Regions from separate parts of the Proteocatella sp. QWL-06 genome, predicted to be linked through region 2. Evidence: riboswitches for the same ligand, from Rfam matches in the RefSeq annotation. Region 2 holds a riboswitch; each other region holds the start of a gene.

Region 1 (9,893 bases), 700 kb from region 2:
TTTCATTTTCAGTTATTTCCTTTTCTGTTTGAGTTGTTCCGTTTCTATTTTACGATTACGTATTTTTCCTTTTTCTCTACAGCTCTTCCAATTATATCATAGCAGAGAGCCTTGCAGTTCCTGAGCTCCTCTATGAGCTCTGATGCTCTTTGCTGCGGCACGCTTATGAGGAGGCCGCCTGAGGTCTGAGGATCATAGAGCACGTCCAGTATGTCCTGCTTTACTCCCTCAGTTACATGTACATCCGGTGAGATGTAGTCCAGGTTCTTGTACATTCCTGCCGGGATTATCCCCATGTTTGCATATTCTCTCGCGTTTCTGAGCATAGGCACGGATTCACCGTCTATCTCTATGCTGCAACCTGAGCCTTTTGCCATCTCAAGCACATGCCCGAGAAGCCCGAAGCCTGTTACATCTGTTACTCCGTTTACGTCTATCTTCTTGAGAGCGTCTGCCGGATATTTGTTGAGATACTCCATAACGAGTACTGCCTCTTCATAATCCTGCTCGTCTGCGATTTCTCCCTTTATGGCGGTATTCAGTATCCCGGTTCCAATCGGCTTTGTGAGTATGAGAACGTCACCGACTTCCACGTGGGAATTGGCTCTTACCTTGTCGGGATGAACCTCTCCTGTTACCGATAGTCCGTATTTAGGCTCCATGTCATCCACGGTATGCCCTCCTACGAGTATGGCTCCTGATTCTGTGACCTTGTCGGAGCCTCCCCTGAGAATCTCTCTGAGGATAGCCATGTCCTCGCACTGCGGGAAGCATACGATGTTCATGGCGACTGTGGGTTCTCCTCCCATAGCATATATGTCTGAGAGCGAATTTGCCGCTGCTATCTTTCCGAATGTGTATGGGTCATCCACCACCGGGGTGAAGAAATCCAGGGTGAGTATTATCGCCTTGTCATCTGATACCTTGTATACGGCGGCATCGTCTGAGGTCTCAAGGCCTACTATCAGCTTTTCATGGCTTACCTTTGGTATTACTGTGAGTACGCTGGCCAAATCCTTTGGCCCTATCTTGGCAGCTCAGCCGGCTGCTCTTGTCATCTGTGTCAGCTTTACGTTTTTCATAATTTTCCCTTCTATTCTTCCCAGAGGGTCGCTCTGGTGACTGCTTTTTTCCATTTTGAATATCTTGCTTCTCTTTCATCTATGTTCATGACTGGCATGAATTTGCGGTCCATCGACCACTTCTGAGCTATCTCATCCCTGCTTTTCCAGAATCCGGTGGCGAGGCCTGCAAGATATGCCGCTCCAAGCGCCGTGGTCTCTGTGACTACCGGACGGTCTACTTCTTTGCCCAGGATGTCTGCCTGGAACTGCATCAGGAAGTTGTTCTGCGATGCTCCTCCGTCTACCTTGAGCGATTTGAGGTTTATGCCCGTGTCCTGCATCATTGCATCGAGTACGTCTCTGGTCTGATATGCGATTGACTCAAGCGCAGCCCTTACTATGTGGCTCCTGCCGGTGCCTCTAGTTATGCCAGTGATGGTGCCTCTGGCATACATGTCCCAGTGCGGCGCTCCAAGCCCTGTGAATGCAGGCACGAGGTATACTCCTCCTGAATCGGACACGCTCTGCGCAAGCCGCTCTGTCTCTGAAGCGCTGTCTATGAGCCTAAGCTCGTCTCTGAGCCACTGCACCACTGCCCCTGCTATGAATACCGAGCCTTCGAGGGCATAGGTCACCCTGTCATCAATCCCTATGGCAATCGTGGTAAGCAGCCCGTTGCTGCTCTTTACGAACTTTTCGCCCGTGTTCATGAGTATGAAGCAGCCTGTGCCGTAGGTGTTCTTGGCCTGTCCCTGCTCAAAGCATGCCTGTCCGAATAGCGCTGCCTGCTGGTCTCCTGCTATCCCTGCGACTGGCACTTTACGTCCCTGCTGCCCGAGGCCTGCATAGCCGTAGACCTGCGAGGAATTTTTTACCTGTGGCAGCATGGAAGCTGGAATATCCAGCATCTCCAGTATCTTTTCGTCCCATCTGAGGGTCTTTATGTTGAACAGCATCGTTCTTGATGCGTTTGTATAATCCGTCACGAATACCTCTCTGTCTGTGAGATTCCAGAGCAGCCAGGTGTCTACAGTGCCAAAGAGAAGCTCTCCTCTCTCTGCTTTTTCTCTTGCGCCTTCGACATTGTCGAGGATCCATTTTATCTTGGTCGCAGAAAAATAGGCATCTATCACGAGCCCTGTATTCTGCCTTACGTAGTCCTCAAATCCATCTGTCTGCTTGAGGCTGTCGCATATGGACGCGGTACGCCTGCACTGCCACACTATGGCATTGTGCACTGGCCTTCCCGTGTTTTTATCCCATATTATGGTCGTCTCTCTCTGGTTTGTTATCCCTATAGCCGCTACGTCCTCAGGGCTTATATTCTTTTTTGCCATTGCCTCCTGAAGGACTCCGTACTGCGTCGCCCAGATTTCCATAGGGTCATGCTCCACCCAGCCCTCTTTTGGATAGATCTGGGTGAACTCCTTCTGGCTGGTTGATATTATGTTCTGATCATGATCGAATATTATCGCGCGGGAGCTTGTTGTCCCCTGATCAAGTGCCACTATATATTTCATATACACTCTCCTGTATAATCATTTCGTTATGTACTATTTTAACATATATGATGATTTTTTAAAATGAAATATAAAAAAAGAAAAGACACCTGGGTTATGATTCCTGTGCCTTTTCAAATCATTCTGAACTTATTTTTTATTACATACTATTTAAGAGTCTGTGCAACATATCTCTGAATTATCGCTGATACCTCGGCTCTTGTTGTAGTGTCCTCAAGATTGAGGGAGCCTTCGCTCTTTCCGACAAGTATCCCTCTGCTCACGCAGTAATCAACCGCTGATTCGCTTGATGCCGCCTCTCCTGAATATATGGCGTAGCTGTATATCATCTCTGCAAGCATCTGTCTTGTGACCTTAGTGCCTGGATTGAAGTTTTTTTCATCCGCAGATACTATTGAGTTCTGCTTTGCCCACTGCGCTGCATGTGAATAGTATGCCGCTGGATTTACGTCTGCATAGTTTTCTCCGTCAGACTGTCTTTCATCATCAAATCTGTGGAGCAGTGTAACGAGCATAGCCCTGTTCATTTCTGAATCCGGCGAGAACTGGTTTTCTGCCGTTCCTCTGAGTATGCCTCTTGCGGATGCAAACTCTATGGCAGATGCTCCCCAGTGACCGTCTGTGTCTGTAAAAGATTTTTCATTCTGCATCGATGCAACTGTTGCTGAACCGAAAAGCACAGCCTTTATCTGTTTTCCATCTGCTGCTGATTTCATCAGCATCTTCTTTGATGAATCCGGCATTATCTGGACTGCCACTGTTGAATCTGTGGTTTCATTGTCAAGCGGAAGTACTGCAGTGAATCCTGCTGTGAGGTCTGTCAGTACATTAAGTCCTAATCTTATTTCAAAATCCGTTCCTTCTTTTTTGTTCTTTTTAACCGTAAGCGTCACCGTATTTGCTTTTTGACCGGCGAGCTCCCTTAGGACATCATTTGCAAGCACGATATCCCCAAGCTGTGTTTTTATCCTGAGTACAGCTTTTTCTGATGCTGCTATCTTTTCTGCTGAGGCTTTTTCAAGAATCACTGACATGGACTCTACAGCTTCGCTGCTCTTTGTCTCTGGTTCTATTACAAGATGAGTGAGATTCTTTTCCTGGCTCTGCTTCAGCATGCTTTCTACCTGAGCCTTGTCTATCTCAGCTATGGCTTCGCCTTTGGTAACTTTGGCCTGTGGTCTTATTACTGTACTTTTCAAATCATCAATGTCCGAAGATACGGAAGACCCTCCGCCGCCTCCCCACGATGAGTTGTCCTGACCAAGATCTTCCCCAAGGTTTTTTGTATATCTCCACTGAACGTTTTCTCCACCATTTAACTTAAACGAGCTTGATCCGTAGCTTGGATATACTCCGTCAACGCAATACATCCATCCACTGTTTTGTCCGTGATCAAATTCTCCGTCTCCATCTATCGATTTTACATATACGCTGCCATATGAAGAATTATTTTCATATGTCATAGAAATTCCCCTTTTTTCTATCTCCCTCTTTGTTACGTCCCATACCGAATCGCCATTTTCAATTTCAACTGTTACGGGATTTATAACATAGCCTTTGTTTATGGTTTTTTTATCTACTGAAATAGTTACAGTTTTCCTTGTTGTATCTTCATTGTTTCCACCCGGTTCTGTAGACTGTTTATCCAGAGTAAATGCGACAAAATCAGTAAAGTGCTTTGTTTTGATTACAAGATCTGTTCCCCTGTCAAATGCATACTCTGTCTTAGAAACTCCCGCTGAATCATCTGCAACTTTTTCTATCATATGCATCCCTGAATTGTCAATATACGCAGCATTTTTCCCTGCCATATCAGCAAATACAATTTCAACATAATTACTGAATTGAATTTTTTCCGATGCTCCAAAGCTGAAAACCTCTTCAATTTTAACTGACTTGATTTTTTCATCTGTTTTCTCAAGCAATTCTTTTAAATCATTCTGTATTACTGACTTTTCAGAGTCTGTCCTGGTTCCAAATATTTCCAAGTTCCCAGGTTCTTTTTCTACCGTTGTTCCTTCTGGAATCTCGAGTTTATGCTTTCCTTTTGATGCCTTTATTTCCGATATTTCGCCTTCTTTGTCTAATTTAATTGAAATCACACTCTGAGTATATGCAGGTATTGCAATTTCAACGCTACTATTTCCATCTACTACTACTTCATAATTTTTGTCCTCATCCGCAGGTATAGTAACCTTTCCATCTTCCATCCCTGGTCTTTCAATTGTTTTTTCTTCCAGAGCTTCTAAAGACTCCTTTAGCTTTTTAGAAACTCTTTCAATTTCACCCTGCTTTGATACTTGGCTTGATGAAATTATTATTGCCTCATCATATATTGACTTCATTGCACTCCAGGATGATAAAGTATATTTTTTCATATCCTTTGAATCTGCAATTTTAATCTGTTCATTCAGCTCAGTCTTATCAATAGTAAACTGAACATCAGACATATCATATAGGCCGCTTTTACCGTTAACGAATCGATCATATGCCACAAGTGCATATGTACATTGGTCTGTGGCCATGCTGTTTGCTTTAGTGTCCTTAAGAGAGTGCTTGAAGCCTCCTCCCTCAACATAATATTTCAGGATGCCATCTAAGAGAGTCTTTCCATCCTTGACAAATCCGTTGTTTTCATGCAGCGGATCTTTTCCAATTTCGCAAAGAGCTACAAGCACCTGAGCTGCACTTTCTGGATTTGAAGTTCCCCAGCTTTTGTAATCCCCATCTGCTTCCTGCAGATTTCCAAGAACAGCCAAAGCTCTGTCAACAGAAGCTACTACTTCTTTGTCTCCAGCCCTGTAATATGGAGCCAATGCCTGTATTGCCATAGCGCTTATATCAGGATCCGCTTTGCTTCCATACAATGTCCAGCCTCCACCTGCTACCTCTTTTTCAAGGATGTAATCAATCATCATTTCCTTACTGTTTTGAATGGATACACCTTGAACTGTCGGTATCTGATAACCATAGCTGTTAAGCGCAATCAGTGTAAATACCGGTCCATTTATTCCCTGTTTTTTTACATAGTCATAGTCTGACATTTTCTGAAGAAAATTCACATCGCCTACATTTTCGATATCCTTGGCTAAAGACGTAAATGACAGAATTACTCTTGCATAGTCTGTTGCATTCTTCAGTTCTGCTGTTTGAGATTCTACATTTTGCAAATATGAATCAACATATTCTCTGCTTAATGGATATTCACCTCTTGCCATGGTAAGCATCGACCATTCATCAAAAAGAGAAGGTTGCTGTTTGTTAGTAAAAATATATTCTATAGATTCGTCAAGTGCAGCTTTGTATCTTTCTTCAATCCCCTGCGCAGGCTCATTTACTCTTATAATGCAGTATGGCCTTGTGAGGATCCTTCTTCCTGTTTTTTCATCCTTTTTTTCTGCTGATATTGAATATATTCCGCTTTTTGCAAAACTCAATGAGGCATTTCCATTCTGATCCGTCTTTACCAGGCTTCCTTCTACTTCATGCGGAATGTCGTTAATCAGTATACTTGCGCCTTCGATTTTTCCCGAATCAGTTTCATTTGTATACATATTGAAGAAGTTTCCGCTGAGGTTCAATGTTATCTGCTCATTTATATCGATATCTGCTGATTCACTGTCAAACCACGAAAACCAGTTTTTCATATAATCTTCTGTAAAGAATACCGTAACAGAATCATTCTTATTTATATGGTAGTCTCCTACTCCTTCGCTTACAAACTGGTTATTTACATAATACATCCAGCCATCATAATAGCTTGTACTGTATGTCTTAAGTCCATCTATCATGGATATATAGCTTCCTCCACCATGACTTATCCCATTTTTTGAATCTGTACAGTCTATTCCCGTATTTTCAAGTGCATAAATTATCGCATGAATTGGTTTTGGCTCTGTAAATTTTGTACTTATCCCATATTTGCTTAAATCCAGACTTGTTATGGAAGTCATGGCAGATGGAGCAATTGTTCTGTTATTTGCTTCTACTCTTACTTTTACCGCAAATGATGCTACATCAATATTGAAGCTCTTAATCATTTCAGGACGATTTTTCATCATTCCGGTAAGAATCACAGTACCTGATTTTATAGCTCTTACTTCTCCTGTATTTGAATCTATGCTCAGTACATCTTCAGGAGTTGCAGACCAGGTTATTCCCGAGGCAGAAAAATCAACTGCTTCGCCTCTATAGACTGCTGATAGCTGCGCTTTTTCTCCAAGTTCAAGATTCGTTTTATCAATTTCCAGTTTCAATTCTTCATCGTAGACAGTTTCATCTTTTGTATAAGTTACATCTACTAAAGTATCTTCCTGCATTTTGAAGCTGTAGCTGTATTCAAGCTCTTTATACTGTATTTCTGATTTTCTGTCAATTCCGTTTATCATAAATGTGTCGATTTTTTGCCCGACAGGAGGCAGTATGGTTACTTTTACCTGAGTATTTATGCCTATGTCTCCATATTCTGAGCTACTTAGTCCAGACCCATTCAATGTCAGTTTTTTAGTCCCTGCAAAAGGATACACGAATTGTAATGTATTTTCTTTTTCGAGCTTTATTATAACAGGCTCTGGCGTGCTATATCCAGGTATCTCTTCTGCTTCAATCTTATATTCACTTCCAATTTTGAAATAATTATCTGAAAGTTCTTTTACGAAATTATAATCCTTATAGTTATTTGAAGGTGTTTTATAATCCTGCAACATCCTTCCACTACCATCTATGAGTTTTCCATCCTGTACTGTTTTGATTTCCTTCCCTGTTATAACAACTGGATCTTTTAATTCTTTGCCTTCCTCTGAAACATAAGTTAAAGTCACTGAAGCAGGATTCACTATTCCCTGTGTGTTTTCCTCTGTAACATAATCATTACTTGTATATATTTTTGTGAATTTCTGAACACCGTCCGCCTGTTTTGTGTTGCTTCTCCAAAAAGTTCGATTGCTTTTTACAGGCAGATCATTCACCGAATCAGGGATTTCAATTTCATCAATTGCATTGAATGTAAATGCACAAGATCCAATTTTTTTGAGATTTTCAGGAAGTATTATGCTTCCTATATTATTATTCTTAAATGCATTTGAGCCTATTGATTCCAGACTTGAGGGCAGTTCAATATCGCTAATCAGATTTTCCTCAAAGGCATCATCTCCTATGCTTACGAGGTTTTTCGAGAGAGTTATTGATGAAATCTTATTTCCCCAGAAGGTACGCTTCCTGATTTCAGTTACAGAATCCGGGATTATAAGATCCTCTATGAGGTTTCCCTGAAAAGCCCATTCATCAATATATTCCAGTCCTTCTGGAAATTGAACGCTCTTTATTTTTGTTTTTATTTTACCCCCGTAGCTCGAAAAGTAAAATGCCTTTACTCCTATCCCCTTTACCTTTACTCCATCTATGGTTTCTGGTATCACAATACTTTCAGGCGGTTCTCCCCCCTTGTATCCTGTGATTACTCCATTTTCCGAATCAAATTCATAAGGAATTTCTTCAGACACGTCCTGTATATTCATCTCTACTGCAGGTACACTTCCTGTCGTTGTTTCTGCTGAAAATTCAAAACCGCTTATAACAGAGTCCCTTAAAGAGTCCTCCTCATAAACCACTGACTCCTGATCAGGCATATTTTGAATATCATCTGTTTCAGCAAAACCCATATTTGTGAATAACATTATTGCCGTAATGCATACTGCGGTAAGTCTTTTAAATGTTTTTTTCATGATTTCCTCCTTCATTTTGGTTATATGTCAAGCCTTTTGTCATAAAAGGCCAAAGCATTGGTAAGAGATATTGCTATGTACGCTGCTATGTTTTTCTGCAAAAAAATACCTTGATCTCAAAAATAATGAAATCAAAGCATTTTTAACAGATATCTTAAATCGTGGACATCACAAAAAGATGCCTCAACATAACAAAATAATCTGCGTACTTCAATTCCCTGTGAAGTTTTTTTGACGCGAACAACTTGGCAGGTATTCCGACTTAAAGCTCAAATGCTGTTTTGCTCCTTCCCAGTTTCCCAGTGGATGGCTTTCGCCTTGCAAACAACTCGCTTATCACGGCAGCAGGTCTGTCTGAGATTTTCACTCAGTTCCCTATTATCACTTATGATGACCAATTGTTAATATATATTTAATTCTGTAATTCAAAATTTATTTAATTTGCTTCTATTTAAGAGTATGTGCAACGTATCTCTGAATTATCGCTGATACCTCGGCTCTTGTTGTAGTGTCCCCAAGATTGAGGGAGCCTTCGCTCTTTCCGACAAGTATCCCTCTGCTCACGCAGTAATCAACCGCTGATTCGCTTGATGCCGCCTCTCCTGAATATACGGCGTAGCTGTATATCATCTCTGCAAGCATCTGTCTTGTGACCTTAGTGCCTGGATTGAAGTTCTTTTCATCCGCAGATACTATTGAGTTCTGCTTTGCCCACTGCGCTGCATGTGAATAGTATGCCGCTGGATTTACGTCTGCATAGTTTTCTCCGTCAGACTGTCTTTCATCATCAAATCTGTGGAGCAGTGTAACGAGCATAGCCCTGTTCATTTCTGAATCCGGCGAGAACTGGTTTTCTGCCGTTCCTCTGAGTATGCCTCTTGCGGATGCAAACTCTATGGCAGATGCTCCCCAGTGACCGTCTGTGTCTGTAAAAGATTTTTCATTCTGCATCGATGCAACTGTTGCTGAACCGAAAAGCACAGCCTTTATCTGTTTTCCATCTGCTGCTGATTTCATCAGCATCTTCTTTGATGAATCCGGCATTATCTGGACTGCCACTGTTGAATCTGTGGTTTCATTGTCAAGCGGAAGTACTGCAGTGAATCCTGCTGTGAGGTCTGTCAGTACATTAAGTCCTAATCTTATTTCAAAATCCGTTCCTTCTTTTTTGTTCTTTTTAACCGTAAGCGTCACCGTATTTGCTTTTTGACCGGCGAGCTCCCTTAGGACATCATTTGCAAGCACGATATCCCCAAGCTGTGTTTTTATCCTGAGTACAGCTTTTTCTGATGCTGCTATCTTTTCTGCTGAGGCTTTTTCAAGAATCACTGACATGGACTCTACAGCTTCGCTGCTCTTTGTCTCTGGTTCTATTACAAGATGAGTGAGATTCTTTTCCTGGCTCTGCTTCAGCATGCTTTCTACCTGAGCCTTGTCTATCTCAGCTATGGCTTCGCCTTTGGTAACTTTGGCCTGTGGATTGACTGTCAGACTTGAGTCATCTCCGACCGTTCCTGTCACATCGACTCCGGATCCTCCCCATGATGAGTTGTCCTGGCCGATATCCTCGCCAAGGTTTTTGGTGT
Region 2 (9,893 bases):
CAAACATACCTGACGGAGCGGCGATTGCAGTTCCAAACGATACTACAAATGAAGCAAGAGCACTTCTTCTGCTTGAAGCAAACGGCCTTATAAAGATAAAAGAAGGCGCAGGACTTTCTGCAACTAAGAACGACATCGCAGAAAACCCTCACAACATCGAGATTGTCGAGCTCGAAGCGGCGCAGGTTTCAAGAGTAATAGGCGAGGTTGATTTCGTGGTACTGAACGGAAACTATGCTCTTGACGCAGGCCTCAGCGTATCAGATGCGGTTGCAAAGGAAGAGCAGGACTCAGAAGCGGCTCAGACTTATGCCAACATCCTTGTAGTAAAGGAAGGCAGCGAGGAGAGAGAAGACATCAAGGCGCTTGTGGAAGCGCTTAAGAGCGAGGCTGTGAAAACATACATCAGCGAGACTTACAAAGGCGCAGTTGTAGCTATAGACTAGGGAAAATTGTCCACCTGGAATCAATCAGAAAGATTGCCCGGGTGGACTTTCGATTTACAAACATCGATTAAGCAAAATGATGAAATGAACGGGGTTTGTTGGGGCAAAAAAAGTCCCTATTTACAATTTTACAAATAAATTCTATAATGTAAATATAACCTATAAGTTATATTTACGCAAAAGATGGTATTAAATGAATGAGAATCTGATACAGAAAATAGAGTATCCTGGCGAGTCCGAGATATACGGATATAAAGATTTTAATGCTGAATTGATGTCTATTGTCAAGAACAGCGGAAATCAAAAAGAAATCGCTCGCGACATGTTTCGATTTTTTGGATTTATGGAAGAAATGCCGAAACATGAACTTATATTAAATAAGCATTTCGAGAAACTTAAGGATACAAAGCACGATCTTTACTGTATCCGATTTTTAAAACAATTAAATCTACGAATCATTTTCATATTTATGGAAGATGGTGGTAGAAAAGTCCTGATTCATGCTTTCTTAGAAAAGAAAAAAAGCGATTATAAAATCGCTATTAAAAAATCCGAAGGCATAGTTGATAGATTGCAAGGAGGAGAATAAATGAAAACCATGGATATGAACTGGTTATTTGAAGGAATATCAAAAGAAGAGTTGGAACTCGACAAGCTTCTTTCAGATATATCGATAGCCATAATTAAAGAACGTTACGCTCTTGATATGAATCAAAAAGATTTTGCAAGTCATTTAGGTATTTCCCAACCTATGGTTTCAAAACTTGAAAGTCTTGAATATAATCCGAGTGTTAAGACGCTGTTTCAAATATGTAAAAAATTGAATCTTAAACTGGATATAAGCGTAACTAAAGTTGAGAACGCAACAAAATCCGTGCTGACAAGATTCGTAAATAAAAAAGAATATGATGTAGCGCTCACAAAAGATAGCGATGACAGACAAATTGGAATAGAAGCAGCATAAGGAGTGTATATGAACAGTATAAATAATATAATAGCTGATTTTCAGAATATAAAATCGAAAATAATATATTCTAAAATGGATTTTAGCAGTGAGATTGATATTGATAATACTACCAGTTATGATTATGCCATTGACTATGATGTTATCGATTCGAAATTAGAGCACCTGGAATATGAAGAAGTTTCCGTTGACTTTTATACCGGAGAAATAAAATTCTATCTAAAACTATACGAAATCTCAAATCAGAAATACAAAAGCCCTAGTTTTAAAAATATAAAGCCTTTTATCGAGGTGATATCAACAGGAACATTTGCGGGAAATGCAAATGTATTAGACAAGGATATGTTCGACCGTATGTTAGTTCAAAACGGCTTAACTTATCTCTCTCAATTCGTAAGAGTTCACCTTCTCGCAATAACATCAACTATAGGTATTTCAGGAAACTTCAGTTTACCTATGATTAATATAGTTCAGTTTATGCGAGAGAAAGATAAAGAAAAATCTAAAAATAGATAAAAGGAGCTATTTCGGCTTGTCACTTCATAAGTGACGAAACTATAATATATGTGTTGAGTAATAGAACTAAAATTTAGAACACTCCCTCCTGCTAAACTAAAGCGTAGAGTCAAGAGGGAGTGTTTTATAAAAAATTGAAATAAATCACTGTTACATTTTGTATCGTTTTCGCAATTTACAGCAGGGTTGTTCTCAATCATTAAATATAGTTTAATTTCCCCGAATTCGGGGGAATTGGAAAATCAGAAGACAGGGATGACTAAAGCTCCTGTATATTGTGGAGATAAATGCTGTTGATTGTGGAGATAAATGCTGTTGATATTGACGAAATTCTGAAAATATGAAATAATGAATAGTGGAACAAACAACTGAATATATGCAGAAATTGGTTGAGGAAGTCAGGTTCAAATCCTGCACAGTCTCGCTGCCGTGATAGAGGAGTGATACAGCATAATGCCACTGGGAAACTGGGAAGGCGCTGTACCGCGATGATGCTTAAGTCGGAACACGTACCTTTTCTGTTAACACACGCTCTACGATGAATAGAGGTTGTTAAAGTGATATGAATAATATGACCGCAAACGCCCTGGGACTCGATGAGACTCAGGGCTTTTTTGACAGGTTTTTATCAATTGAGCTTTAACCCTGCTTTTTCAATCGGATTACACACTTATTTTTGGAGAGAGAGGGACTTAAAATGAAGAAACAAAGAACTGGAAAGATTTTGCTGAGCGTAATGGCGCTCCTTGGGATGAACACTGTGTACTCGAGTGCGATGCACATAGCGGAGGGATTTCTGCCTTCCCCGATGTGGATAGTGCTGTGGTTTGCGATTTCGGCGCCTTTCGTGCTGTTTGGATTCAAGGCCATAAAGACAAAGATCGATGAGGTACCTAAGGCGAAGATACTGCTTGCGATGGCGGGGGCTTTTGTATTCATACTGTCTGCGCTCAAGATACCATCTCTTACAGGAAGCTGCTCTCATCCTACGGGTATCGCTCTTGGAGCTATACTGTTCGGGCCGTCTCCTATGGCTGTGATGGGACTCATAGTGCTGCTGTTTCAGGCGCTGCTTCTGGCTCACGGTGGAATAACCACACTTGGGGCGAACGTGTTCTCGATGGCTATAGTGGGCTCATTCGTGGCATACTATACATACAGATGGATGAAGTCTGCAGGAGCTTCTTCGGCGGTCAGCGTGTTCGTGGCGGCGTTTCTGTCTGATCTGCTGACATATGTGACGACTTCGGCTCAGCTGGCGCTTGCGTTCCCATCTGCGGACGGGGGGATAATGGCTTCGCTCGTGAAGTTCATGGGAGTTTTCGCGGTGACTCAGATCCCTATAGCTGTAGGGGAAGCAATCCTTACGGTAATAGTGTTCGGGATACTTGAGAAATACAGCTTTGCCGAGGTCAAGGCGCTTGAGGCCGGATCATATGAGGCGGCGCAGAAGAATGAAAAAGCTTCAGGAGCTTCTGCTTCGGAGAAGGAGGCAGGAAAAGCGGCGGCAGCTTCTGCAAAGAATCCGCTCTGGAAGAAGAACGTCATACTGCTTGTCGTATTTTTTGCGGTAGTGTTCGCGCCTCTTGCGATAAAGAGCGGCTCGGAGTTTGGCGGGGCTGATGGAATAGCGATGGACATAGTTACGGAGATAGATGAAAATTATGAGCCGAATTTTGAGCCTTTGTTCGAGCCGGCGAGCGTTGAGATAGAATCGCTGCTGTTCGCGCTTCAGGCGGCGCTTGGAGCTGGAGTAATCGGTTTTGGGCTGGGAAGGCTTACGAAGAAGGAGTGTTAGATATTGAGTGGAACTGACAGATATGCGTATGCCTCAAAGATGAGGGGCAGCGACCCGGTGACGAAGATATTCGTATCCCTGGGAGTAATGATCCTCTGCATAGCGCTTGATGATGCGGCTGTGAGCCTTGTGACGATATTTGCGACGAGCCTCTGCAGCATATGGCTTGGGGGGCACTCGGCGTCAGACATCTGGAGGATGTTTCGGATTCCCATGGGGTTCATACTGCTGGGCGTGATCACCGTGGCTGCGGGAAGGCACGAGCTTTCTTCGCAGCTGCTGGTGGGCTTTCAGATGGGGGAGCATCTCTATGGGATATCTCCTCAGGGAGCGCAGCAGGCAATCGCCATATCTGCCAAGTCTCTGGGAGTCATAGGGAGCGTCTATTTTCTCGTGATGAACACGCCGATGACGGACATCACGATGGCGCTTTCGAGGCTCCATGTGCCGGCGCTCTTCGTTGAGCTGCTGGAGCTGGTTTACAGGTTCATATTCATACTTGCGGATACCGCGGACAGGATAAGGACGGCGCAGAGCTCGAGGCTTGGGTACGTCGATATGAAGACTTCGTACAGATCCACTGCGGATCTGGTGTCGAGGGTTTTCGTGAGCTCTTTTCAAAGGGCGAATCATATATTCGATGCCCTGGAGAGCCGGGGCTACACCGGAGAGCTTAGGACTGTGGGATATGAATATGAGATAGATACAAGGATTACTTATGCGGCAATAGCTGTCGCCCTGCTCCAGGTCGGGGCATATTTGATTTAGGTGAGTGAGATTATGCAAAGCAGAAATATAATTGAGACCAGGGAGCTGCGTTACAGCTACGATGGAGGCGCGCTGGCTCTCGATGGTGTCAGCATCGGATTTGAAAGAGGAAGGACCACGGCTGTGCTCGGTGGAAACGGAGCGGGCAAGTCGACGCTGTTCCTCAACCTTAACGGGGTACTCAGGCCTCAGTCGGGGGAGATATATGTAGACGGAAAGAAGCTCGAGTATTCAAGAAAGAGCATCCTTGAGATGAGAAGGACGGTCGGGATAGTTTTTCAGGATCCTGACCATCAGCTTTTCTCGGCGGATGTTTACAGGGACATAAGCTTCGGGGCAGTCAATCTCGGGCTCCCTGAGGATGAGGTGAGGAGGCGCGTGGAGGATGCCATGGAAAAGACCGGGGTGTCCCATCTTGCGCAGAGACCAACACATGCCCTCAGCTATGGACAGAAGAAAAGAGTCGCGATAGCCGGGGTGCTCGTTATGGAGCCGGAGCTCATCATACTTGATGAACCTACTGCGGGACTCGATCCTCAGGGGGTGAGCGAGATAATGAAGCTGCTGAGCGACATAAGAGACCGCATGGGAATCTCGGTAGTCATCGCCACTCATGATATCGATATGGTGCCGCTCTACTGCGACCAGGTATATATAATGAACGGCGGCAGGGTAGTAGCGGGAGGAACCGTCAAGGAGATATTCTCAAATCCTGAAGCTATAAGGAGCAACAATCTGAGGCTCCCGAGGATAGAGCATCTGATGGAGATACTTAAGGAGCGGGACGGCCTGGACGTGGACAAATCCGCTGCCACGATAAGTGAAGCGAGGACAGAAATCCTCAGGGCAGTCGGGAGAGAAGCGTAGTATGGAAAATGTAGTTCAGGGACAAAAGAGCCTGAGAAGAGGCTATACCACAGGAAGCTGCAGCGCTGCAGCCACAAAGGCCGCGCTCCTCATGATGATGAGCGGCGAAAGATGCGAAACGGTCAGGATAGATACGCCAAAGGGCATAGAGCTTTCCCTCGAGGTATCGGATCAGGAGTATTCGCCATGCGAGGCGCTATGCAGCATAACAAAGGATGCCGGGGATGATCCGGATGCGACCCACGGCCTGCGCATATTCTCGAGAGTCAGCAGGAGCAGCGGCTCGGGCGGCCGGGAGAACACTGAACCGCTGGAGACCGCTGTACTTGCTGAAGCAGGCCCTCTTCCATATGAGGAGCAGCTGGAAATATCAGGAGTCACCGTTAATGTTCACATAACGGGCGGCAGAGGAGTAGGGGTGGTCACGAGAGGCGGCCTCAGCTGCGATGTCGGAAAGAGCGCCATAAACCCGGTTCCGAGAAGGATGATACTGAAATCTGTAAAGGATGTGCTCGAAAACATTGAGACTGAGCTTATCCCGGATTTTCTTCATATAGAGATAAGTGCTGAGAACGGAGAAGAGACTGCGAAAAAGACCTTCAACCCCAAGCTCGGGATCGTCGGAGGGATCTCCATACTCGGCACGAGCGGGATAGTGGAGCCTATGAGCGAGAAGGCTCTTGTGGACACCATAAGGACTGAGATAAAGCAGTTCGCGGAGCTCAATGGCTCAGGTTTTCCTGTACCACCGATGCTCGTATGCCCGGGTAACTACGGACAGGATTATGCGAGAGACGTGCTTGGCATAGACCTCGAGAGCGGAGTCAAGTGCTCCAACTATATCGGTGAGATGCTCGACTACAGCTGCTGGCTGGGGATACCGAAGATACTCCTTATAGGACATGCAGGAAAGCTCATAAAAATCGCGGCCAGCGTTATGAACACCCACTCCTCTTCTGCCGATGGAAGGCAGGAGGTAATCGCTTCACACGGGGCGATGCTGGGGATGGAGCCTTCAGCCGTAAGGGATATAATGAATGCGATATCTGCAGAGGAAATGACGGACATACTGAGAAATCAGGGCGAAGGATTTGCACAGAAGGTGTTTGACAGCATAGGAAATAAGATAAAGGAACATATAGATCACAGGACAAGAGGAAAGCTGCAGGTGGAGTTCATAGTCTTCACGAAGATCCACGGGACTCTCATAAAGAGCAGTGGCGCGGATCAGATGCTGAAGGACCTGAAGATGCACCAGCAGATTAATAGATTATAGATGAAAAAAAGCTTATTATAATGAAGGAGAAAAAATGGCAGGAACTTTATATGGAGTGGGCGTTGGCCCCGGAGATCCGAAGCTGCTGACGATTCAGGCAGTGGAGACGCTCAGAGCTGCGGACTGCATAGCGTATCCCATATCGGGAGGCGAGAATGTGGCGCTTGGAATAGTAAGGGAATATATTGAGGGCAAGGAGCTGGTTGCGTGCGACATGCCCATGACAAGAGACAGGGAGCTGCTTGAGGCAAGCCACGAGAGATGCGCGGAGCAGATGATAGCGCTGATGGAGCAGGGAAGGGACATAGCCTTCATAACGCTTGGGGATCCTTCGATATACAGCACGTACATATATGTGCACAAGAAGGTGCTGGCAAAGGGACACAGGGCTCAGCTCATAGCGGGCATACCGTCCTTCTGCGCGGTGGCGGCAAGGCTTAATGACTCGCTGTGCGAATCAAGGGAACCGCTTCTCATAGTCCCGGCTTCGTATGACGCGCTCGATGAGTGTCTGGATTTTCCGGCAAACAAGGTCTTCATGAAGTCAGGCAGGAGCATAGTTAGCCTGAGAGAGAGGCTGAGAGAGACCGGAAAGCTAAGGTCTGCGAGGATGGTTGAATGTGCTACGATGGAAAATGAGAGAGTCTATGATGACCTCGACGAGATGGATGAAAAATCGAGCTACTTCTCCATAGTGGTAGTTAAGGAAGACAATCAGGTGAAGGCAGCTGATACAGAAGCGCCAATACAGAGCTAATATAAAGGAGAGAATTATGATAAATTTTGTTGGAGCAGGTCCGGGAGCGGTGGATCTGATAACTGTAAGAGGAAAGCAGCTTCTGGAGCAGGCGGACATAATAATATACGCGGGCTCTCTGGTAAATCCGGGGCTGCTTGAATACGCAAGTCAGGGCTGTGAGATCCACAACAGCGCATCTATGACGCTTGAAGAGGTCATAGACGTGATGAAGAGAGGAGAGAGCGAAGGAAAGGCTGTCGTAAGGCTTCATACTGGAGATCCGAGCATCTACGGCGCTATAAGGGAGCAGATAGACATGCTTGAAGAACTCAAGATAGACTACAAGGTGTGTCCGGGAGTGAGCTCTTTCTGCGGGGCTGCGGCTGCACTTGGAGCGGAGTACACTCTTCCGGGAGTCAGCCAGAGCGTCATACTTACAAGGATGGAAGGCAGGACTCCGGTTCCGCCAAAGGAAGAGATATCGCTGATGGCAGCGCATCAGGCCACGATGGTCATATTCCTGAGCTCGGGAATGCTCGAGCAGCTGAGCGAGAGGCTCATCGAGGGCGGATACACGAAGGATACGAAGGCGGCCATAGTATACAAGGCTACATGGGATGACGAGAAGGTCGTGAGGACAACTGTAGGAAATCTCGCACAGGCAGCCAGAGAGCACAACATAAGCAAGACGGCGCTTATAACAGTGGGAGAATTCCTCGGAAACCAGTACGAGAGATCCCTGCTTTACGATCCGGGATTCACGCATGAATTCAGAGAAGCGAGCAGATAAATGAAGCAGGCAGACAGGTTGAAGCGAAGCTCAGGCGGGTTAAGGATTTATGTTATGGCATTTACCGCAGCGGGGCTGAAAACGGCAGAGCGGCTGAGCGGAATATTCTCGCAGTGGCAGGATGCTGAGGCGAGGTTCTTTGCGCCGGCAAGGATAATGGAAGCTGAGGACGATCTTGAAGCTTCGGCTGCAGCAAGAGCATCAGGCGAGCCTGCGGAGCCTTCAGCATTTTCGAGCTCCAGCCTTGCGGAATTCACTTCCCTCGCATTTGCCGAGGCCGATCACATAATATACATCGGCGCGGCAGGGATTGCGGTCAGGGCTATAGCTCCTAATATTAAATCCAAGGACACAGATCCCGGAGTCATAGTCATGGATGAAAAGGCAGCTTACGTCATACCGATTCTTTCGGGTCACATAGGCGGCGCAAATGCGCTGGCTCTGGATCTGGCAAGAGAGCTCGGAGCTCAGGCGGTAATAACCACGGCAACGGATGTCAACGGCGTTATTGCCATAGATTCGTGGGCGACAGAAAACTGCATGAAGATAGATCGGATAGGGAATATAAAGCACATATCCTCGGCGGTGCTTGAAAACCGCAGGATTAAATTATATACTCAGTGCAGAGGGAAATTTGCAGTGCTGAAATCAGAGGAGCTGAAAGCACTGTATGAAGGATTTGAAGCTGCAGACTCGCTGGACTCTTCAAATCCATCTGAATCATCTGGCTCGGATGTGCCTCTAGTTGTTATAACGGACTCGCACTCCCTGATTGAGGATGTGAGGAAGAGGTTTCCAGAGGCGCTCGTGCTCATACCATGCGTGACATTCGCAGGCATGGGCTGCAGGAAGGATATAGACTTTTTGCCGGCCAAGGAGCTTTTTGATCAGGCGCTCACGGAGCTTGATCTCGATGTCAGGGCGATAAGGAGCCTTAACTCGGTAGACCTCAAGAAGGACGAAAAGGCGTTGCTGATGCTTGCAGAAAAGTATGGCATAGAATTCAATACCTTTTCAGCTGAAGAACTTATGGAGGCGGAGCTGTACACTGACGCCGAGATGTCTCATTCGGAGCTCGTGAGCAGGGTTGCAGGAGCCGGAAACGTGTGCGAGAGGGCAGCCGTGATGGGAGCCGCGATGGGCGCCACTGGATCGGAATTCGGCATATACATTATAATGAAGAAAACAAAGCGAAACGGCGTAACGATAGCGGTTTCGTGTATATAGATTAGGAGAATTAAAAACATGAAGATATATGTAGTGGGCTTTGGGCCCGGAGGAGAGGATCAGATCACTCCAAGAGCGCTTGAGGCGCTGAGAAAGTCTGACGTCATAGCGGGGTACAATCTTTACATAGACCTCATAAAGGATATCGTAAAGGACAAGAAGCTCATACAGACTCCGATGAAGAAGGAAGTCGAGCGCTGCCAGATGGCTATAGATGAGGCGCTAAAGGGCCAGACCGTGGCGATGATATCGAGCGGGGACGCCGGAGTATACGGCATGGCGGGCGTGATGCATGAGCTCTGCGAGAACCACCCTGAGGTGGATATTGAGGTAGTGCCGGGAATAACTGCGGCATGCTCGGGAGCGGCAGTGCTTGGAGCGCCGCTTATACATGATTTTGCGGTGATAAGCCTGAGCGACCTTATGACGCCTTGGGAGAAGATTGAAAAGAGAGTCGAGCTTGCGGCTGAGGCGGACATGGTTATATGTCTGTACAATCCGT
Region 3 (9,893 bases), 680 kb from region 2:
GGAAAATTCGTACCAGAGCTTAACATAATGAGCGAACAGGTAAGAGACCTGCTTTTTGGAGGTGACAAGTAATGAACAGAGATAACAGCTATAGCGCAGTAATCGCCAGAAAACCGGAAATAATGAAGGCATCAGTAGGAATAGACTACAGCATCTTCGAAAGCGGATCTATCGGATTCGACTATGAGAGAATGATGAAAGAGACAGGATACACACTTGCTGAAATGCAGGACATCCAGTACTCAACAGGAGTAGGCAACACTCCGATACTTGAGCTCAGAAACCTTACAGCACTTGCAAGAAAACTGGCACCAGAAGGAAAAGGCGCAAGAATATTCATAAAAGACGAAGCATCAAATCCATCAGGATCATTCAAGGCAAGAAGAGCGGCAAACGCAGTATACCACGCTAAAAAGCTTGGTTACAAGGGAGTTATAGCAGCAACAAGCGGAAACTACGGTGCAGCAGTTGCTTCTCAGGCAGCGATGCAGGGACTTAAATGCATAGTTGTTCAGGAATGCTATGATTCAAAAGGCGTAGGCCAGCCTGAGATAATAGAGAAGGCAAGAAAATGCGAGGCTCTTGGAGCAGAAGTAGTTCAGCTTTCAGTAGGACCAGAGCTTTTCTACAAATTCCTTCTTCTTCTTGAAGAAACAGGATACTTCAACGCATCTCTTTACACACCATTCGGAATAGCAGGAGTTGAGACTCTTGGATACGAAATCGCAATGCAGTGCAGAGAGAAATACGGCAAGGATCCGGACGTAGTAGTTTGTACAAACGCAGGTGGAGGAAACCTTACAGGAACAGCAAGAGGACTTATAAAGGCAGGAGCAGAGTCTCAGATAGTAGCAGCCAGCGTAAACCTTAAAGGACTTCACATGGCATCAGACGAGCAGTTCAACAAAAAGTCATTCACAACAGGACACACAGGATTTGGAATACCATTTACAACATGGCCAGACAGATCAGACGTTCCAAGATCAGCAGCAAGACCAATGAGATACATGGACAGATATGTTACAGTGACTCAGGGATCAGTATTCTACATGACAGAAGCACTTGCAAGCCTTGAAGGACTTGAAAAAGGACCAGCAGGAAACACAGCGCTTGCAGCAGCATTCGCACTTGCTCAGGAAATGGATCAGGATCAGATGATACTTGTTCAGGAGACAGAGTACACAGGAGCAGGAAAACACATCCAGCCACAGCTTGCATTCGCAAAAGAAAATGGCATCGAAGTAGTGTTTGGAGATCCATCGGATGAGGTTCCAGGAAAGAACATAGTACTTCCTGCACACCCATCGATGATAAGAGTAAAAGACAGCGACATGGCAAAGCTCAGAAAATCACTTATAAAGAATGCGCTTGAAATGACAGGCAAAGTTCCAACGGACGAAGATATTGAGTTCCTTGCAAAAGAAACAAAATCAGATGTAGAATTTGTTAAAAACGCTATAAGCGAACTACAGAAATAGTCAGTTAAAACAGGAGGAGATATATAAATGAAAAGAGCAGACGATTTCGCTCAAAGAAGAGCACATCTTGCAGATCTTAGCGATCAGGAATTATACGAAAAATTCTGGGCACTTGCATCAGAAATAGCAGATCCACTACTTGAGCTTGGACACAAGAACACAAGTCCATCAATCGAGAGATCAGTACTTCTGAGAATGGGATTCTCATCAATCGAAGCAAAAGCTATAGTTGATGGAGTAATAGACAGAGGACTTATGGGCAAGGGAGCAGGAAACGTAGTTTACAAGCTTGCCAAAGCTCAGAACATAGGAATAAGAGAAGCAGGAGTTGCGCTGGCTGAAGGAAAGCTCTGGTCAGAAGCGGCGGCACTATTCAAAGGAGGTAACAAATAATGTCAGAGATGAAATTAGTTCCTAATGAGAAAATAAATGTAGAGAATATACTCAAAGACCTCGAGTCATACAGACCAAAAAGAAGAGGCTGGACATGGAGAGAATCAAGCAAGGGCGAAAAGCTTGGACCATTCGTATTCAATGACTGTTCAAAACCTCTTAAAAACAGCGTGCCACTTCCATCAGCAAAATACTTCGACAATATAGATCCTCAACCAATGCCTGTTATAACAACAGAAATAGCATCAGGAAGATTTGAAGACGATATAAGACGTATGAGAATGGCTGCATGGCATGGAGCTGACCACATAATGGTTATCAGAACAGCTGGCCAGTCACACTTTGACGGACTTATCGAGGGAACTCCTCAGGGAATCGGCGGAGTGCCAATAACAAGAAAACAGGTAAGAGCACAGAGAAAAGCTCTTGACATGATAGAAGAAGAAGTAGGACGTCCAATCAACTACCATTCATATGTATCAGGAGTTGCAGGACCAGAGGTTGCTGTAATGTTCGCTGAAGAAGGAATCAACGGAGCTCACCAGGATCCTCAGTACAACGTTCTTTACAGAAACATCAACATGATCAGATCATTCGTTGACGCATGTGAGTCAAAGAAAGTAATGACATGGGCTGACATAGCGCAGATAGACGGAGCGCACAACGCGAACGCGACAGCAAGAGAAGCATGGAAAGTAATGCCAGAGCTTATGGTTCAGCATGCACTTAACTCAATATTCTCTGCAAAAGTAGGAATGAAGAAGTCAAACATCTGTCTTTCAACAGTTCCTCCAACAGCTCCTCCAGCACCGAACATGTACCTTGACCTTCCTTATGCAGTAGCACTGAGAGAGATCTTCAAGGAGTACAGAATGAGAGCTCAGATGAATACAAAATACATGGATTCATCAACAAGAGAAGCTACAGTAACACACGTTCTCAACCTTCTTACATCAAAGCTTACAAGCGCAGACATCCAGTCAACTATAACACCGGACGAGGGAAGAAACGTTCCATGGCATATAAACAACATCGAAGCATGTGACACTGCAAAGCAGGCACTTGTTGGTATGGATGGCCTTATGGAAATGATCGAGCTCAAGAAAGACGGAGTATTAAGAGACACAGTAAGAGAGATCAAAGAAAGAGCAGTGCTTTTCCTTGAAGAGATCAAAGAAGCTGGCGGATTCTTCCACGCAGTTGAGCAGGGATTCTTCGTTGACTCAGGAAACTACCCAGAGAGAAACGGTGACGGAATCGCAAGACAGATCGAAGGCGGAGTAGGAGCAGGAACAGTTTACGAGAGAGACGAAGACTACATGGCTCCGGTAACTGCACACTTTGGATACAACAACGTTGCGCAGTACGATCCAGCAGCAGTAGAAAACCCATCATCACTTATAGGCGGATGTACTTTCGAAGACCCGGACAAGATAATCTACATCGACGAGCTTGATGAAACAGACAACGTAAACGTGAGAATGGAAGAGACAAAAGAGCTTAGAAACTCATCACTTGTAAAGCCGGAAGTTGAGTGGATGGGAGACGGAATCGTTCTTCTTACTATGTTCCTTCCTGCTTCAAAGAGAGTTGCAGAGTTCGCTGGACTTGAAATAGCTAAAAAACTCAACCTTGAAGATCCTGAAGTAATCTCAAGAGAGATCATGCAGGAAGCTGAAGGAACAAGAATCGAAATCAAGGGAAGAGTAGGATTCACAATAGATGTAAACACACTTGTAATCCCACCAGAGCCAGAAGTGCTTTCAGACGCAGAGATAAGAGCAGAGATCGAAGCTCAGCCGATGAAGATAGTTTGTGGAACAGTTGGAGAAGACGAGCATTCAGTTGGACTTAGAGAAGTAATCGACATCAAGCACGGCGGAATCGAGAAATACGGTATCGAGGTTCATTACCTTGGAACATCAGTACCAGTTGAAAAGCTTGTTGACGCTGCGATAGAGCTTAACGCTGACGCAATACTTGCTTCTACTATAATCTCTCATGACGACATCCACTACAAGAACATGAAGAGAATCCATGAGCTTGCAGTAGAAAAAGGAATAAGAGACAAGGTTATGATAGCAGCAGGTGGAACTCAGGTAACTCCTGAAATAGCTGTTCAAAACGGAGTTGACGCAGGATTCGGAAGAGGATCAAAAGGAGTTAACGTTGCAACGTTCCTTGTTAAGAAGAGAAAAGAAATGAAAGAAGGTAAATAATGAAAGTTGACGTATTAGTTGCCGAAATCGGTTCAACTACTACGGTTGTCAATGCTTTCAATGATATAGCTACCCCTGACCCGAAATTCATAGGTCAGGGGCAAGCTCCAACATCTGTATTAGATGGAGACGTAAGAATAGGGCTAAAGGGAGCGATTGACGACCTGGCAATGAATCTCGGTACAGACAAGATAGAATATGATGAAATGCTGGCAACCTCAAGTGCTGCCGGCGGTCTTAAGATGACGGTACATGGACTGGTTTTTGACATGACAGCCAGAGCAGCCAAAGAAGCAGCCCTTGGAGCCGGAGCAATAATCCATCAGGTAACAGCAGGAAGACTGAGAAGATCAGACCTCAAGAAAATACAGGAAATAAAACCAAACATAATCCTTATAGCAGGAGGAGTGGACTACGGAGAGAGAGACACCGCAATCTACAATGCCGAGCTCATAAGCGAGCTTGGACTGGACATTCCGATAATATACGCAGGAAACATCGAAAACAAAGAAGAAATAAAGCTTATATTTGAAGAAGCCCACAAAAGCACGAGACTCTATGTTGTAGACAACGTATATCCAAAGATAGACGAGCTCAACGTAGAGCCGACAAGAAAAGTAATCCAGGATGCATTCGAGGATCACATAATACACGCCCCTGGAATGGAGCATGTAAGAGACATGGTAAACGGCCCTATAATCCCGACGCCTGGCGCGGTAATGGAGTGCGCAAAGCTTCTTTATGAATACATCGGAGACCTGATCGTGCTTGACGTTGGAGGCGCTACCACAGACCTTCACTCAGTGACAAAGGGATCCGAAGAAATCGAGAGAATCCAGGTAAGCCCTGAACCGCTTGCAAAAAGAACAGTTGAAGGAGACCTTGGAGTATATGTCAACATGCCGAACATCGTAGAGGTGCTTGGAAAAGACAATCTGAGGGAAGAACTTCAGATAGACATCGACAGGGTAATGGCAGAGTACAAGGCAATACCAAAGAACCCTGATGAGATAAAGTTTGTAGAGAGGCTTACTCTCGAGGCTGTAATAAAAGCAGTTGAAAGACACGCAGGAAAGATCAGATATGTATACGGACCATCAGGAAGAAACACCCTTGCAGAAGGAAAAGACCTTTCACAGGTAAAATACATCATAGGAACCGGCGGAGCGCTTACAAGACTTCCAAACAGGGTAGACATAATGAAGCACATAGCAAGACACAATGACAGCGGATTGCTTCTGTTCCCAAATACCGATGCGCAGATACTCGTAGAGAATGACTATATAATGGCATCGCTCGGAGTGCTTTCAAAGAGGCACGAAAAAGCTGCTATGAAGCTGCTTGCGAAAAGTCTGGGGATAGAAATGCCAGAAAAGAAAAGGAGCGAACAATAAATGTATCCAAGATTGGTAATAGACCTGGAAAAAGTAAAAAACAATGTTCGTGTGATGAGAGAGCTTACAGACAGAGGAAACTGTGAACTCGGACTCGTTACAAAATCTTTCTGTGCAGATCCTGAAATCGTAAAGGCAATAGACAGCGTAGGCATAGACTTTTTTGCAGATGCAAGGATTCAGAATCTGGAATCATACAAAGAAATCAAGACCCCAAAAATGCTTCTTCGTCTTCCACAGCACTGTGAGATCGAAAAAGTAGTCAGCTTTGCCGACATGAGCCTCAACTCAGAGCTCAGCACGATAAAGCTTCTCGATCAGGAAGCCGCAAAGCAGGGCAAGACTCACAAGGTAGTGCTCATGATAGATCTTGGAGACCTCAGAGAAGGAATCTTCTTCAAGGACGAAGATATAATAATGAGCACGGTTGAAGAAATCCTCAAGCTGAAGAACATAAAGCTCCATGGAGTAGGTGTAAACCTCACATGCTACGGAGCCGTTATTCCAAAGCAGGACAATCTTTCAACGCTTGTTGAGATAGCAGGAAAAATCGAATCAAGATTCAACATAAAGCTCGACATGATTTCAGGAGGAAACTCAAGCTCCATATACCTCATAGACAAGGAAGGACTACCTGAAGGAATAAACAGCCTTAGGGTAGGCGAGGCCTTCATACTCGGAAACGAGACTGCCTATGGAGAAAGAGTCGAGGGAACCTTCGACGATGCGATAACCTTTGAGGCTCAGATAATAGAGCTCAAGGAAAAGCCGACGCTCCCAATAGGAGAAATCGGACTTGACGCATTCGGACAGAAGCCATTCTATGAAGACAAGGGCATAGCCAAAAGAGCTATACTGGCAGTCGGCAAGCAGGATACAGACATAGAAAGTATGACAGCGCTCGACCCGGACATATATATCTTTGGTGCAAGCTCAGACCACATGATAATGGACATGACAAACTCAAAAATCGACTACAAGGTAGGAGATACAGTAAGATTCAAACTCGGATACGGAGCACTCCTCAAGCTTTCAACAAGCAAGTATATATCAAGAGTGTACGTATAATCCCCTATAATCCTGTAATATAGCCCCGGAACGCTCAATCCGGGGTGAAATAAATATAAATTAATTATTTTATTAAACAAGTTATTTGACAGAAACTTTAATAAGGGTGTATAATAGTACATATTAAAAGAAAAATTAAAAATATATATATTCAATTGGTCGACAACAGTCGATAAAAGGGAATCGGGTGCAAAGCCCGGACAGACCTGCTGCCGTAATAAGCGAGCTTTTTGCAAGGCATAGCCAACCACTGGGAAACTGGGAAGGTGCAAACAGCGTTAGAGCTTAGAGTCGGAATACCTGCCATTTGAATTGCGTAAGAATACTTCACAGGGAACTGAGGTGCGCAGAAAACTTATAATCGGGTAACCAATGATAATTGGTTTTATTTTTACTTATCTGGTATTAGGGACTCTGACTTCACTATGTGGATTCAGAGTTTTTTTATGCCATAAAAAAAGGAGGAAAATATGAAAAAATTGAAAACTGCATTTTTGCTTATAATGTCAATTATAATTATGATGTCATCATATTCGAATTCTCTGGCTTATACCAGAAGTGACCTGAATTCAAAAATAAGCACAACATCTGCAGTTATATTGAAAACTGTTTCAAAACCGGAGGTGTCTTCTCTTGGAGGAGAGTGGGTAATTTTGGGTCTTTCCAGAGGTGAAATTAAAGTTCCTGAAAAGTATTATGAAAACTATTATAAGAATGTAGAAAGCGCAGTAAAATCTAAAAAAGGTGTTCTGCACGATAAAAAATACACAGAATATTCAAGAGTTATATTGGCTCTTACAGCCATAGGAAAAGATCCTTCTGATGTATCGGGATACAATCTTCTTGAAAAACTTGCAGATTTTGAAAAAGTAACTCTGCAGGGAATAAATGGACCTGTATTTGCGCTTCTTGCTCTTGATAGTGGCGCATATGAAATGCCATTTAACAAATCGGCAAAGACGAATGCGACACGAGAACTTTATCTTGACTATATACTGAAAAAACAGCTTTCAGATGGGGGATTTGCTCTTTCAGGCAATACAGCAGATCCAGATATTACAGCAATGGCACTGCAGGCGCTGGCAAAATATCAGGAAAGAAAAGACGTCAAAATGGCAACTCAGAAGGCTCTAAGCTGCCTGTCAAAAATTCAGAAGTCCGATGGAGGTTTTGAAAGCTGGGGCAGCGTGAACCTTGAAAGCAGTACCCAGGTTCTGACAGCACTTTGTGAACTTGGGATATCAGATAAGGACAGGCGTTTTATTAAAAATGGAAAAACTGTTGCTGATAATGTGCTTTCATATTATACAAAAAATGGATTCCTCCATGTAAGGAATGGCAAAGGGAATACCCTTATGGCAACAGAACAGGCTTTTTATTCGCTTGTTGGGCTTCAACGAGTATTGGATTCAAAAACATCGCTTTACAGAATGAATGAGAAGGGAACAAAATGAAAAAAAAATATTTAAAAATAATATTAATGGTTCTTATAGTTTCAATATCTTTGATATTTACATCTGGATGTTCAAATAATGACATATCAGAAGAAAGTGCAATCAAAACGGAAGACAGCATAAGCACTGAAGAACAAAATCATTCTCTCAAAGAAGCGACTTCAGATGGAAAAGATATAGATGAAGCTCCTGTAACAGAAAGCCGTGAAAAAGATGACATTGTTCCTGAAACAGCTCCAGAAGCTAAAACTGAAAAGAAGGATGTGAACAGCGAATCGTCAGCTCAGGGACCTCCGCCAGTAGAGCCACAGGAAGCAATAATAGAAGAAAGGGTTCTTCATTGTGTCATATCTATAGAATGCAGTACGATACTGAACAATATGGAGGTATTAGATCCTGACAAAGTTGAACTTGTGCCAGAAGACGGTGTTATAATGCCTGCACAGAAAATTAGCTTTAATGAAGGAGAATCAGTATTTGACGTTCTTCAGAGAGCTACACGAGAAAACAAGATTCACATGGAATTTGAAGATACGCCTGTATATAATTCAGCATATATAGAAGGCATTCATAATCTTTATGAGTTTGACTGTGGAGAGCTTTCCGGGTGGATGTACAAGGTTAATGGCTGGTTTCCTAATTATGGCTGCAGCAGATATCAGCTAAGTGATGGGGATGTTATCGAGTGGGTATACACCTGTGACCTGGGAAGAGATGTTGGAAGTGAGGTATCGGAATAAATATGGCAGATGAATTTTCAAGATTCCATCCCGCAGTAATTATAACTTACTTCGTTTTTGTAATAGGATTCTCCATGTTTCTCATGCATCCTGTATGCCTTGCAATCTCAATGTTAACAGGAATCTCATATTCCGTTATTTTGAACGGGGAAAAAAATGTAAGGTTAAATCTGAGATTCATGCTACCTGTTATGATTGTGACATCACTTATAAACCCGGCTTTCAATCACGAAGGTGCAACGATACTTACGTACCTGAGTAACGGAAATCCTATCACGCTGGAATCGATAACCTATGGGATGGCGTCAGCTGCGATGCTGATATCTGTCATAACATGGTTTTCGTGCTATAACGCAGTTATGACATCAGATAAATTCGTATATATATTCGGCAGAATAATACCTTCTCTGTCCTTGATATTTTCCATGGTGCTTAGATTCGTACCAAGATTCAGGGCACAGATAAAAGAAATAGCGCTTTCTCAAAGATGCACAGGCAAAGATGTGTCATATGGAAGGATAACAGAGAGGATTAGAAATGCCATAATGATTATATCAGTTATGGTCACATGGTCACTTGAAAATTCGATAGAAACTTCGGATTCGATGAAATCAAGAGGGTATGGGCTCAAAGGAAGAACTGCCTTTTCTATATTCAAGTTTGACACAAGAGATTTAGTCGTACTTATGAACATACTTTTTTTTTCAGGAACAACAATCATATTTACAGCAAATCAAATTCTCAGTTTCAGCTATTTTCCTTCAATGAAGGGAACAAAAGCAGATATTTCAAGTCTGGCAGGATTTGGATCATACTTTTTGCTCTGTGCTGTACCGATTATTATAGACATATGGGAGGGATGGAGATGGAAACATACTCAATTAAAAATCTAAGCTTCACATATCCCGATAGAACGTATGAAGCTCTTTCTCGAATTGATCTTGACATAAAAAGCGGGGAATTCATAACGATATGCGGAAGGTCAGGCTGTGGCAAGTCCACTCTGCTGAGGCATCTCAAGACAGTGCTTTCTCCGCACGGTATAAGAACCGGTGACATATACTTTGAGGGGAGGCTGCTTTCAGAGATGGGACAGCGTGAGCAGAGCTCGCTTATAGGATATGTGCTTCAGTCTCCCGAAAACCAG

The links. Region 2 has a riboswitch for cobalamin ahead of AC4PGZ_RS00235 (energy-coupling factor ABC transporter permease). Riboswitches for the same ligand answer to the same signal wherever they lie in the genome.
Region 1: another riboswitch for cobalamin. It lies ahead of AC4PGZ_RS03490 (leucine-rich repeat protein); the one in region 2 lies ahead of AC4PGZ_RS00235 (energy-coupling factor ABC transporter permease).
Region 3: another riboswitch for cobalamin. It lies ahead of AC4PGZ_RS03465 (prenyltransferase/squalene oxidase repeat-containing protein); the one in region 2 lies ahead of AC4PGZ_RS00235 (energy-coupling factor ABC transporter permease).

Annotation. Positions count from the first base shown of each region.
Region 1 is NZ_CM178755.1:733,450-743,342, reverse strand. It holds gene selA (L-seryl-tRNA(Sec) selenium transferase) at 1-6, opposite strand, end outside; gene selD (selenide, water dikinase SelD) at 45-1,082, opposite strand; gene glpK (glycerol kinase GlpK) at 1,094-2,584, opposite strand; gene AC4PGZ_RS03490 (leucine-rich repeat protein) at 2,731-8,307, opposite strand; cobalamin riboswitch at 8,538-8,721, opposite strand; gene AC4PGZ_RS03485 (DUF4430 domain-containing protein) at 8,755-9,893, opposite strand, start outside.
Region 2 is NZ_CM178755.1:37,885-47,777, forward strand. It holds gene AC4PGZ_RS00215 (MetQ/NlpA family ABC transporter substrate-binding protein) at 1-446, shown strand, start outside; gene AC4PGZ_RS00220 (hypothetical protein) at 640-1,035, shown strand; gene AC4PGZ_RS00225 (helix-turn-helix transcriptional regulator) at 1,036-1,410, shown strand; gene AC4PGZ_RS00230 (hypothetical protein) at 1,420-1,926, shown strand; cobalamin riboswitch at 2,296-2,456, shown strand; gene AC4PGZ_RS00235 (energy-coupling factor ABC transporter permease) at 2,624-3,724, shown strand; gene cbiQ (cobalt ECF transporter T component CbiQ) at 3,764-4,492, shown strand; gene AC4PGZ_RS00245 (ATP-binding cassette domain-containing protein) at 4,505-5,359, shown strand; gene cbiD (cobalt-precorrin-5B (C(1))-methyltransferase CbiD) at 5,361-6,635, shown strand; gene cobI (precorrin-2 C(20)-methyltransferase) at 6,670-7,392, shown strand; gene cobM (precorrin-4 C(11)-methyltransferase) at 7,409-8,164, shown strand; gene AC4PGZ_RS00265 (cobalt-precorrin 5A hydrolase) at 8,165-9,391, shown strand; gene cobJ (precorrin-3B C(17)-methyltransferase) at 9,410-9,893, shown strand, end outside.
Region 3 is NZ_CM178755.1:719,269-729,161, forward strand. It holds gene ortA (2-amino-4-oxopentanoate thiolase subunit OrtA) at 1-72, shown strand, start outside; gene ortB (2-amino-4-oxopentanoate thiolase subunit OrtB) at 72-1,478, shown strand; gene AC4PGZ_RS03445 (ornithine aminomutase subunit alpha) at 1,506-1,871, shown strand; gene oraE (D-ornithine 4,5-aminomutase subunit OraE) at 1,880-4,090, shown strand; gene AC4PGZ_RS03455 (GlmL-related ornithine degradation protein) at 4,090-5,484, shown strand; gene orr (ornithine racemase Orr) at 5,485-6,552, shown strand; cobalamin riboswitch at 6,692-6,874, shown strand; gene AC4PGZ_RS03465 (prenyltransferase/squalene oxidase repeat-containing protein) at 7,023-8,006, shown strand; gene AC4PGZ_RS03470 (DUF4430 domain-containing protein) at 8,003-8,746, shown strand; gene AC4PGZ_RS03475 (energy-coupling factor transporter transmembrane component T) at 8,749-9,639, shown strand; gene AC4PGZ_RS03480 (ATP-binding cassette domain-containing protein) at 9,612-9,893, shown strand, end outside.